2 regions of the Pseudomonas sp. NPDC079086 genome follow, and region 2 is predicted to be linked to the other one. Evidence: predicted binding sites of a transcription regulator. Region 2 holds the regulator's gene; the other holds the start of a gene.
What was found. Region 2 encodes FliA, which starts transcription of late flagellar genes. Its sites were predicted from a motif close to CTAAAGTTTNNNNNNNNNNNGCCGNTAA; they were not measured.
Positions count from the first base shown of each region.

Region 1 (5,895 bases), on a different contig from region 2:
CCGTCCGGCTGCGCTGGCCGAGCTGGTCGGGATTATTCAGAACGATGGTATTCGGCAACCTACTGCACGCATCGACAGCCTGCATTTTGCCGCTGATACGCCCTACGACACCCTGGTGGTGCGCGACCATACCGAGGGCAAGCGCGTCATGGCCTCGGAGGTCGCGGCCGCGCTGCGCAGCGCCCTCGCCGATGTGGTTGAAGCCGGCACTGCGCGGCGCTTGCTCGGCAGTTTTACTCAGGCTAACGGCCAACCGCTGAAGGTCGGCGGTAAAACCGGTACTGGCGATAACCGCATTGAAACCGTCGGAGCTGGTGGCCGGGTACTCAGCTCAAGGGCAATGAACCGCACCGCAACCTTTGTCTTCTACCTCGGCTCGCGCCACTACGGCACCCTCACCGCCTTCGTCCCCGGCCGCGCCGCAGAGAGATTCCGCTTTACCTCAGCGCTACCGGTGCAGGTGCTCAAAGGTATGGCGCCCATTCTTCAGCCTTACCTTGAGCCGGACGCCCACAGCAAATGCCTACCGCCCATACCCGCAGCACAGGTCAGCACGCTGTAAGCGTCGGCACCAAAAACTGCCGACAATGAAAAACGGGAGGCCAATGGCCTCCCGTTTTTTGAACCCTGTGACTATTACTTCGCCTTGTAGATAATTCCAGGGCTGCACTGCACCATCTGGTAATGATTAGGCAGGCCATTGAGTGCTTCAGAAGCCCCCAAAAACAGATAACCGCCCGGTTTCAACATCGCATGAATGCGCGTGAGGATGTCTTTCTTCACTTCAGCCGAGAAGTAGATCAGCACGTTACGGCAGAACACCACATCGAACTTGCCCAGGCTGGCGTAACTGTCCAAAAGGTTCAGCGGGCGGAACTCAATACGGCTCCGAATCGCCGGTTTGACCACCCAGCGCCCCGGCCCCTTGGGGTCGAAATAGCGTTGCAGACGCTCCTGGGAAAGCCCACGGCCCATCGCTAGGCTGTCGTACTCACCGGATTTGCAGTTGATCAACATGGTTGGCGAAAGGTCAGTTGCAACAATCTGCAAGCCGCCCTTGAGTTGACCGATATTGGTCTTCTCGAACTCGTCGATGGTCATCGACAGCGAATAGGGCTCCTGACCCGATGAACAAGCCGCCGACCAGATGCGCAGACGCTGACCCGGGCTGGCCTTGATCATCTCAGGCAGCACACGGTTCTTCAGCACCTCGAACGGATAGGTATCGCGAAACCAGAGGGTTTCGTTGGTGGTCATGGCATCTACCACCTGCTCACGCAAGCCACTGCGTGGCTGACTCTGCATGCGCTGCACCAGCTCACCCAGGGTCTTGATGCTGTTCTGCTCCATCAACTTGTTGAGCCGACTGGAAACCAGATACTGCTTGTTGGTGCCAAGCAGAATGCCGCAGGCTTTTTCCAGGAAAGTCCGGAACTGCTCGAAATCCAAATTACCTGTAGACACTCGCGAGGCCTCGACAAACATATGATTCACTGAGGGCCAAGCCCTCAGTCCCCTGCCGCAATATTGATGCGGTCAGCTACCCGTGCCGCCAGGTCATCCGGGCGAAACTTGGCGAGAAAATCATCCGCGCCCACCTTTTTCACCATGGCCTGGTTAAATACGCCAGATAACGAAGTATGCAGGATGATGTGCAGCTTTTGCATGCGCGGATCGGCGCGGATCTCTGCGGTCAGCGTATAACCATCCATTTCCGGCATCTCGATGTCGGAAATCAGCATCAAAAACTCATCTGCAGGATTTTTGCCCTCTTCAACCATCGCCTTCAAATAGTCCAGCGCCTGACGCCCGTCGTTCAGCGCCACTACCTCCACACCAACAGTCTCTAGGCAACGGGTTACCTGCTTACGCGCAACCGATGAGTCATCGCAAGTCAGCACACGCTTGCTTACCGCACGCGCCTGGGTTTCGGCATTCAGAACGCCTTCAGAAATAACTTCCGATGTCGGTGCCACCTCGGCAAGAATCTTTTCGACATCAATGATCTCGACCATTTTGTCGTCAAGGTGGGTAACCGCCGTCAGGTAATGGTCACGCCCAGTGCCCTTGGGTGGCGGATGAATCGACTCCCAATTCATGTTGACGATGCGCTCGACCGACTGCACCAGAAAGCCCTGAACCTTGGTGTTGTATTCAGTGATGATGACGAAGCTGTTGTCGATATTGGCCAGCGGCGCACTGCCAGTAGCCATGGACAAATCAAGAATCGGAATAGTGCCACCACGAATATTGGCGACACCGCGAACAACCGGACTGGATTTCGGCATGATGGTGAGCTTGGGGCATTGCAGCACCTCTTTCACCTTGAATACGTTGATCCCATACAGCTGGTTGCTGTTCAGACGAAACAGCAACAACTCCAAACGATTCTGTCCAACCAACTGAGTTCGCTGGTTAACCGAATCCATCACACCGGCCATACCCAAACTCCTTATTTGAGTAACAGATTGCTGTCAGCGTAGCAGGCGGCACGCGCCTTGCTACCCAACCCACATGAACACTGAAACGACAACTAACCGACACTCACTGGCAAAATGCCGCTACTGGCTGGCAGTTGTACCCGCTTTGCTGGCACTCGGCTATAGCGTCTTGGCAACAGCCAACTCCACGCGGCCTGAACAACTTATCGGCGCTGGCGAAGTTTTTCTTGAGCAAGCGGTGAGCGATTATTTACAGCGTAGCAACATCGCTGGCCGCCATGAGATTCAAATCAACCGGCTCGACCCACGCCTGCGCCTGCCGCTGTGCCCGCAGCCATTAACCACGACCCTGGAAAGCCCTGCCGAACCTATTGGCCGCGTAACCCTGCGTGTACGCTGTGAAGGCGCCGCCCCCTGGACAGTGTTTGTGCCTGGGCAAGTGCGCCTGTACCGCGAAGTAGTGATCGCCAGTCGCCCGCTAAAACGCGACAATCTGCTGACGGATATGGATGTAGTTCTAGCCGAACGGGATGTCGGCCTGCTCAACCAGGGCTATCTCACGGCCCTCAAGCAAGCAATCGGCAAAAAATTGACGCGACCACTGTTGCCCGACCAAGTGCTTGCGCCAATTCATGTGCAAATGGCCGAAGCCATACGCAAAGGTGATCAGGTCGTGATCAGCGCCCACAGTGGTGGTATCAGTGTACGCATGCCGGGCGAAGCCTTGTCAGATGGCATAGTCGGCAAGCAGATCAGCGTGCGTAACCAGCGCTCCAATCGGGTGATCAGAGCCCGTGTAATCGGGCCTGGACAAGTTGAAGTAGCGATGTAGGCATGATTCTTGTTTTAACTTTGTGCACTCGGTGAGCTGACGATTATCCACACTGTGTTTAGACTGTTACCTGACGCACACTTTTTTGCCCTAAAGTTTTTCAGGGCAATGCCGACAAGCTAGGCAAGCGTCCAAACACTGTTCGAGGTTTTGCATCATGGTCATTGACATCAACCGGCTCAACAATGCCGCATCGCCAGCCAATTCGGGGCGGACCGGCAGTGCGCAGGCAGGTGGCCAGAACGAAGCCATCAGCGGTAAACAACCCGGCAACGTACCCAGCCCCGTCGAGCAAGCGAAGCAAGCCGGCAAGAGCGGCGAGTCGGTACAGCTGAGCCGCGAGGCCCAACAGTTGCAAAAAGTCAGCGAAAAGCTGCGCGATCAGCCAACCGTCAATAAAGAACGTGTCGCCCAGCTCAAGCAGGCGATCGAAGACGGCAGCTACCAAGTCGATAGCCAGCGCGTCGCCAGCAAACTGCTTAATTTCGAATCCCAGCGCTAGTCACCGGGCTACGCTGGGGTAATTGGCCGCCCAATAGACACTGCATGCCACTCACTGCAGCGTCTGTTACCCCGAAGAGCCCGCAATGCACGACACCAGCCTGCTTGAACTGTTCACCAACGATATCGGCACCGCCGAGCTGTTGCTTGAATTGATCGACACCGAATTCCAAGCCCTCAGTGACCGCGACCTCCCTCGCCTGCAGAGCATTCTGACGGAAAAACTGCCGCTGCTAACGCTACTCGACCAGCACAGCAAGGAACGCAGCCAACTACTCGCAAACCTCAACCTCAGCACCGACCGCACTGGCCTGCAAGCGCTTGCCGCACAGTCCAGTCTCGGCGAACTGCTGCTTGAGCGCGGGGATCAGCTCAACGCCCTGCTTGAACGCTGCCAAGCGGCCAACCTGCGCAATGGCAGGCTGATTCGCTCCAGCCAGGCTTCGGCCCACAGCATGCTCGGCATTCTGCGCGGCAACGAGACGCCAAGCCTCTATGACAGCCGCGGCAGTGCCGCTAGAATCGCCCAGCAGCGCCCGCTCAGCCAGGCCTGAAACCTATAAAAGGCACAGGGGACATACTGTCATATAGCCAGTATGCTAGTGCCATAGCATTTGCTCGGAGAGTTATGGACCGTGTCCAGTCCTTTTAGCCAGGAAGATGGCCCGCAGCCACCCAAGGTGCTCAAGGCACCGGTGGAAATAGTTGCCAACCTGCGCCAACTGCAACAGAACCATGACCCACTGATCATCACCTTCCACGAACGCAACCAACGCTTCCAGAGCTACGTGATCAACGTTGATCGCGACAAAGACCTGTTGATTCTCGATGAGTTAGTGCCGAATGATGGCGAGCGCTACTTGGCTAATGGCGAGGCGTTCAGTGTTGAAGCCTTCCATGACGGCGTGCGCGTGGCCTGGAAATGCGAACAGAGCGTGCGTATCACCGAGCATGAGGGCGCGCGCTGCTACTTCAGTCCGATGCCACTTGAGGTGATCTACCACCAACGACGCAGCGCCTTCCGCGCCCCACTCAAGCAAAGCGAACTGATCAAGATCGAGTTGGCTGGCGATAAATTGCGTACGGCCATACCTGGGCATTTGCTTGATATCTCTGCCACCGGCTGCAAATTGCGCTTTCCTGGCAATATCAGTAGCAGCCTGCAAGCCGGCCAGGTGTACGAGCGCTTTACCGCGCGGTTTCCTTTCGGCGCCATGACCACCGCCATTGAGATGCGTCATGTGCAGTACGAAGAGAAGCTCGACACCACCTTTGTCGGCGCACGCTTCCACCGCATTAATGGCCAGGAGCAGCGCCTGGTCGAACGCTTCGTTTACCAGCTGCAGCGTGAAGCGCGTCGCTTTGAAAGTGACGGTCTGTTCTAGATCAAGATATTCAACGCCGCCAGGCGCGACAGATCTTCAGGCCGATCCACATCCCACAACGCAGGCAGCAGCGCCGGACGCCAGTCCAGCTGCTGCAGGCGCTGCAGCGTCATATCGAAGACCCGCTCAGTACCCCACGGCATATCGCTGAACAAAGCCGCGTCTATGCAGCGCAACCCTAGCAGCACATAACCGCCATCTTCTGCCGGCCCGATTACCACGGACTGTTCCTGCAGTGCATCACAAGCTGCCTGCAGATAACCGCCATCGAGCGCCGGGCAGTCATTGCCGATCAGGATCACGGCATCACTTTCCGCCAGGCCTAGGGCGGCAATACGGCGCATGCGCTCCCCCAGATCGCCAGCCGGTTGCTCGACCAGCGTCCAGCCAAGGCTTTGCGCCAGCTGCTGCAAATCAGCACCGGGCAAATCATCCAGCCACAGAAAGCGCTCAGCAAAGCCGCGAGCCGGCAATTGCAAGGCGCGCTCCAGCAGCAACTGCTGCAAATCACAGGCGCCCTGAGCCCCAAGAGCCGGGATCAGGCGCGTTTTCACCCGCCCCGCCACAGGTGCGCGAGCAAGCAGGTGCAATGAAATCGATAGGTTCATAGCAGCGACCCTCGACGGTACTGACGAGCTAGTTTTTCCGGGCTGGCGCCACAGTAGTAGGCCAGCCGCAGGCACCACATCAGCACCACGGTACGCCAGATCCCGCGCTGCTCCCAGCGCCGACTGGA
Region 1 is NZ_JBITTY010000003.1:582,520-588,414, forward strand. Features, by position in the region: gene ACIGEK_RS17520 (transglycosylase domain-containing protein) at 1-562, shown strand, start outside; gene cheR (protein-glutamate O-methyltransferase CheR) at 637-1,464, opposite strand; gene ACIGEK_RS17530 (chemotaxis protein CheV) at 1,509-2,441, opposite strand; gene flgA (flagellar basal body P-ring formation chaperone FlgA) at 2,515-3,273, shown strand; gene flgM (flagellar biosynthesis anti-sigma factor FlgM) at 3,431-3,775, shown strand; gene ACIGEK_RS17545 (flagella synthesis protein FlgN) at 3,861-4,328, shown strand; gene ACIGEK_RS17550 (flagellar brake protein) at 4,410-5,159, shown strand; gene ACIGEK_RS17555 (TIGR04282 family arsenosugar biosynthesis glycosyltransferase) at 5,156-5,767, opposite strand; gene ACIGEK_RS17560 (TIGR04283 family arsenosugar biosynthesis glycosyltransferase) at 5,764-5,895, opposite strand, start outside.
Region 1: flgM (flagellar biosynthesis anti-sigma factor FlgM) is a predicted target of FliA. The motif match lies at 3,364-3,391, and genes of this name have one in related genera.

Region 2 (5,895 bases):
TGGACAGCTACCGCATTGGTGCTCAGGAGCAACTCAAGACTCTGGGGCGTATTCTCAATGTCCCGGTGACCCTGGTCGATCCGGGTCAGTCGCTGACCCAGGCCCTGGCTCCGCTGGCGCGCAAGCGAGTGGTGCTGATCGATACTGCCGGCCTGCCCGCCAACGACCCAGCCCTGCGTATGCAGCTGGAAACCCTGGCCAGCCGTGGCGTCAACGCAAAAAATTATCTAGTAATGGCCGCCACCAGCCAGGGCCAAGTGCTGAAAGCCGCCTACCATAGTTATAAGCGCTGCGGCTTGTCTGGTTGCATCCTGACCAAAGCAGATGAAGCCACCAGCCTGGGTGAGGTTTTAGGACTGGCTATTAGCCAGCGTCTACCGGTAGCCTATCTCACTGATGGGCCACGCATTCCCGATGACTTGCAGATTCCCCGCAGTCATCAGTTGGTGAGCCGAGCCGTAGGGCTGCAGGCGACCCAAGATCCAAGCGAGGATACGATGGCGGAGATGTTTGCCGGCCTTTACCAGCAACCTGCACGACGCGTCAGTTAAGTGGCAGGTTGTTGGAATTGAAACGTGCTTAGCCGACCAAGTGGCTCCAGTCGAAGTTAGACAAGGTGTTAGAAAACATGGGTATGCATCCCGTACAGGTGATTGCGGTGACCGGCGGCAAAGGTGGCGTCGGTAAGACCAACGTCTCGGTGAACCTGGCGTTGGCCCTGGCTGATCTCGGCCGCCGGGTAATGCTGATGGACGCCGACTTGGGCTTGGCCAACGTCGATGTGCTGCTTGGCCTAAGCGCTAAACGCACCCTGGAAGACGTCATCAGCGGCGAGTGTGAACTGCGTGATGTGTTGCTGCAGGGGCCTGGCGGCATTCGTATCGTGCCAGCAGCGTCTGGCATTCAGAGCATGGTGCAGCTATCGCCCATGCAGCATGCCGGGCTGATCCAGGCCTTCAGTGATATCAGCGACAACCTCGATGTGCTGATTATCGACACCGCCGCCGGTATTGGTGATGGTGTCGTCAGCTTCGTGCGCGCGGCCCAGGAAGTGTTGGTGGTGGTGTGCGATGAGCCCACGTCGATTACCGACGCCTACGCGCTGATCAAGCTGCTCAACCGCGACCACGGCATGAATCGTTTTCGCGTATTGGCCAATATGGCCCACAGCCCGCAGGAAGGTCGCAACCTCTTTGCTAAGCTGACTAAAGTGACTGATCGCTTTCTCGATGTTGCCCTGCAGTATGTAGGTGCAGTGCCTTACGACGAGTCAGTACGCAAGGCCGTGCAGAAGCAGCGCGCGGTCTACGAAGCCTTCCCGCGCTCGAAGTGCGCGCTGGCGTTCAAGGCGATAGCCCAGAAAGTCGACGCCTGGCCGTTACCGGCTAACCCGCGCGGTCATTTGGAGTTTTTCGTTGAGCGTCTGGTGCAGCAACCGATCGCGGACACGGCCATATGACAGCAGCCTCTGGACTTCGTATGTATAGCAAGGCGCAGGCGCAGGACTCCCAGCACCAGTTGATCGAGCGCTACGCGCCCCTAGTCAAACGCATTGCCTATCACCTGTTGGCCCGTCTGCCGGCCAATGTGCAGGTCGACGACTTGATCCAGGCCGGTATGATCGGTCTGCTCGAAGCGTCAAAAAAATACGACTCCAGCAAAGGCGCCAGTTTCGAGACATTCGCCGGTATTCGCATTCGTGGTTCGATGCTCGATGAGGTGCGCAAAGGTGACTGGGCGCCACGCTCGGTGCATCGCAATAGCCGCATGGTCAGTGATGCGATTAGAAAAATTGAGGCTAGAACTGGCAGAGACGCTAAAGATCAAGAGGTTGCGGCCGAACTCCAATTGAGTCTCGAGGATTACTACGGCATTCTTGGCGACACTTTAGGCAGCCGCCTGTTCAGTTTCGACGACCTGTTGCAGGACGGCGAGCACGGCGGGCTGGGTGAAGACGCTGGCAGCAACCACCTCGAACCTTCTCGTGATCTGGAAGATGAACGCTTTCAGGCGGCCTTGGCAGATGCTATTGCCAACCTGCCGGAGCGCGAGCGTCTAGTGTTAGCGCTATATTACGATGAAGAATTGAATCTTAAAGAGATCGGCGAGGTGTTGGGGGTTAGCGAATCACGTGTAAGCCAACTACACAGTCAGTGTGCCGCTCGTTTACGCGCTCGTCTGGGCGAGTGGCGCGCACATTGAGTTGCATTTGCTAACGCTGGGCCGGTTTCACGATTAAAAGCGCATACAGGTTGCTGGGTGCGTTTGGGACTGTACGGAGGTCGACTTGGACAAGAACATGAAAATCCTCATCGTTGATGACTTTTCAACGATGCGACGGATCATCAAGAACCTCCTGCGTGACTTGGGGTTCACCAACACAGCGGAAGCCGATGATGGCGTCACCGCGCTGCCCATGCTCCAGAGCGGCAGTTTCGATTTTCTGGTGACTGACTGGAACATGCCCGGTATGACGGGTATCGACCTGCTGCGTGCGGTTCGCGCAGATGAACGCCTGAAAACGCTACCGGTGTTGATGGTTACTGCAGAAGCCAAGCGCGATCAGATCATCGAAGCAGCCCAGGCTGGGGTTAACGGTTATGTAGTTAAACCGTTCACCGCCCAAGTGCTGAAAGAGAAGATCGAGAAAATCTTCGAGCGGGTCAACGGCTGATGTCTGCCATGAGGGTGCTATGGAACATAAAGATTCCGTTCAGGGTGACCTTGAGTCGACCCTGAAACACAACGCTCGCCAACTGGTAGATAGCCTGGAACAAGGCAACTTTGGTGAAGCGGTACAGCTGATACATGAGCTCAACAAGGCGCGTGACCGTGGTCTGTATCACGAAGTCGGCAAGCTGACGCGTGAGCTGCACAACGCCATCGTCAATTTCCAGCTCGACCCCCATATGCCGCATGCCACGGAGGTTTCGCAAATAACCGATGCCACTGAACGGCTGAATTACGTGGTGACGATGACCGAAAAAGCGGCCAATCGCACCATGGATCTGGTTGAGCAGAGTGCCCCATTGGTTAATGACCTCAGTAGTGAGGCACATAGCCTGAGCGCTGATTGGGGGCGCTTTATGCGCCGCGAGATGAGCGCCGATGGCTTCCGTGAGTTGGCCAAGCGTGTTGAGCTGTTTCTAGCTAGTAGCGAGCGTGATGGCGCCAAGATATCCGGGCACCTCAACGACATTCTGCTGGCTCAGGACTACCAGGACCTTACAGGGCAGGTGATCAAGCGTGTAACGCAGCTGGTTACCGAAGTGGAAAGCAACCTGCTGAAACTGGTGCTGATGGCCAGTCAGGTGGACCAATTTGCCGGCATTGAGCACAACCACGAGTTGCTCCGCGCCGAACAAGAAAAACAAAAAGAGCCTTCGCGTGGTGAAGGTCCGCAGATTCATGCCGATAAGCGTGAAGACGTCGCATCCAATCAGGATGATGTCGACGACCTGCTTTCCAGCCTGGGATTTTAGGAGCACGTCTTATGAGCTTCGGCGCCGATGAAGAAATCCTCCAGGACTTCCTGGTAGAGGCCGGCGAGATTCTTGAACTACTGTCCGAGCAGCTCGTAGAGCTGGAAAGTCGCCCGGATGACATGAATCTGCTCAACGCTATCTTTCGCGGGTTTCATACCGTCAAAGGTGGTGCCGGTTTTCTCCAGCTCAATGAGCTGGTGGAATGCTGCCATATCGCAGAAAACGTCTTCGACATCCTGCGTAAGGGTGAGCGGCGCGTCGACTCCGCGTTGATGGATGTGGTGCTGGAAGCACTGGATGCCGTCAACAGCATGTTTACCGAGGTGCGTGAGCGTACCGATCTAACCCCCGCCACCCCTGAGCTGCTGGCCGCCTTAGCCCGTTTGGCTGAGCCGGCTGGCGCAGAAGACACTGTGTCGGCTGAAGCGCACGTTGAGCCTGAACCTGAACCTGAAGTTGCTGAGACCGCAGGCGATATCACGGACAGTGAGTTCGAGCATTTGCTGGGCGCCTTGGATGAATCTCCGGCGCAAGTTCCGAGCGCTGCTAGCAGTGATGAAATTACTGATGATGAATTCGAGTCATTGCTCGATCAGCTGCATGGCAAAGGCCAGTTTGTGGCCCCTGATGTTGCACCTGCACCTGCTCCGGCCAAGCCAGTAGCGGCGTCTGGCGATGAAATCACCGATGATGAATTCGAGTCGCTGCTCGATCAGTTGCATGGTAAGGGTCAGTTTGTTCCGCCACCTGTATCGGCACCCGCCGCGCCAGCGGCCAAGTCTGAGCCTGCAGCACCCCCGAGCGGTGATATCACCGACGACGAGTTCGAAGCACTGCTTGATCAGCTGCATGGCAAAGGCAAGTTTGTTGAGCCTGAGGCGATCAAGCCTGCAGCAGTTCCGGCAGCTCCAGTAGCTAAGCCTGCGGAGCCTGCAAAGGTCGCTGCCAAGCCAGCTGCAAAACCTGCAGCTAAAACGGAGCCGGCCAAGGCGCCTGCTGCTCCGGCAGCCGCGCCTGCAGCCGAGAAAGCTGCGCCGCCTAGCGAGGCGGAAACCACTGTGCGGGTTGATACCGCGCGGCTGGATGAAATCATGAACATGGTCGGTGAGCTAGTGCTGGTGCGTAACCGCCTGGTGCGTCTGGGCGCCAGCAGTGGCGATGAGGCCATGTCCAAGGCGGTGTCTAATCTGGATGTGGTAACGGCTGATCTGCAGACCGCAGTAATGAAAACCCGCATGCAGCCAATCAAAAAGGTCTTCGGACGCTTCCCACGCTTGGTCCGCGATCTAGCGCGCAACTTGAAAAAAGAGATCAATCTGGAACTGGTCGGCGAAGAAACCGACCTCGACAAGAACCTGGTCGAGGCGCTGGCCGATCCGTTGGTCCACTTGGTGCGCAACGCGGTCGACCACGGTATTGAAACCCCGGAAGAGCGTGAAGCTTCAGGCAAGCCACGTGGCGGCAAGGTGATCCTGTCCGCCGAGCAGGAGGGCGACCATATCCTGCTGTCGATCTCCGATGACGGCAAAGGTATGGATGCCGATCAGCTGCGGGCCAAGGCTGTAGAAAAAGGTCTGCTGGATAAAGATGCCGCCGACCGTCTCAACGAATTCGAGTGCTACAACCTGATCTTCGCACCGGGGTTCTCGACCAAAACCGAGATTTCCGATGTTTCCGGTCGCGGTGTGGGCATGGACGTGGTGAAAACCAAGATTTCCCAGCTTAATGGCACGGTCAACGTGTTTTCGGTTAAGGGCCAGGGCTCGAAAATCGTCATCAAGGTGCCGCTGACTCTGGCCATTATGCCGACGCTGATGGTGATGCTGGCCAATCAGGCGTTTGCTTTCCCGCTGGTCAACGTCAACGAAATCTTCCACCTCGACCTGTCGCGAACCAATGTGGTCGACGGTCAGGAAGTGGTCATTGTGCGTGACAAGGCCCTGCCGCTGTTCTACCTCAAGCGCTGGCTGATCGGCAGTGCCGCCCACGTCGAGCAAGGCGAGGGGCATGTGGTGATTCTCACCGTTGGCAGTCAACGTATCGGCTTTGTGGTCGATCAGCTGGTCGGCCAGGAAGAAGTGGTGATCAAGCCGCTGGGCAAAATGCTGCAGGGCACTCCAGGCATGTCGGGCGCGACCATTACCGGTGATGGACGTATTGCCCTGATTCTTGACGTGCCGAGCATGCTTAAACGTTATGCCCGGCGTATCTGATTGTTAGCGGCGCAGCTATCTGTCGCGCCGCTTAGGAGTGTTTATGGCTGTTAAGGTGTTGGTGGTTGATGACTCCGGTTTTTTTCGTCGGCGCGTGTCGGAAATTCTTTCAGCCGACCCAAACATTCAGGTAATCGGCACCGCCACTAACGGCCGTGAAGCCATCGAACAGGCCCAGGCGCTCAAGCCCGATGTGA
Region 2 is NZ_JBITTY010000002.1:966,318-972,212, reverse strand. Features, by position in the region: gene flhF (flagellar biosynthesis protein FlhF) at 1-551, shown strand, start outside; gene fleN (flagellar synthesis regulator FleN) at 629-1,459, shown strand; gene fliA (RNA polymerase sigma factor FliA) at 1,456-2,202, shown strand; gene ACIGEK_RS14250 (chemotaxis response regulator CheY) at 2,300-2,674, shown strand; gene ACIGEK_RS14245 (protein phosphatase CheZ) at 2,694-3,482, shown strand; gene ACIGEK_RS14240 (chemotaxis protein CheA) at 3,494-5,698, shown strand; gene ACIGEK_RS14235 (chemotaxis response regulator protein-glutamate methylesterase) at 5,742-5,895, shown strand, end outside.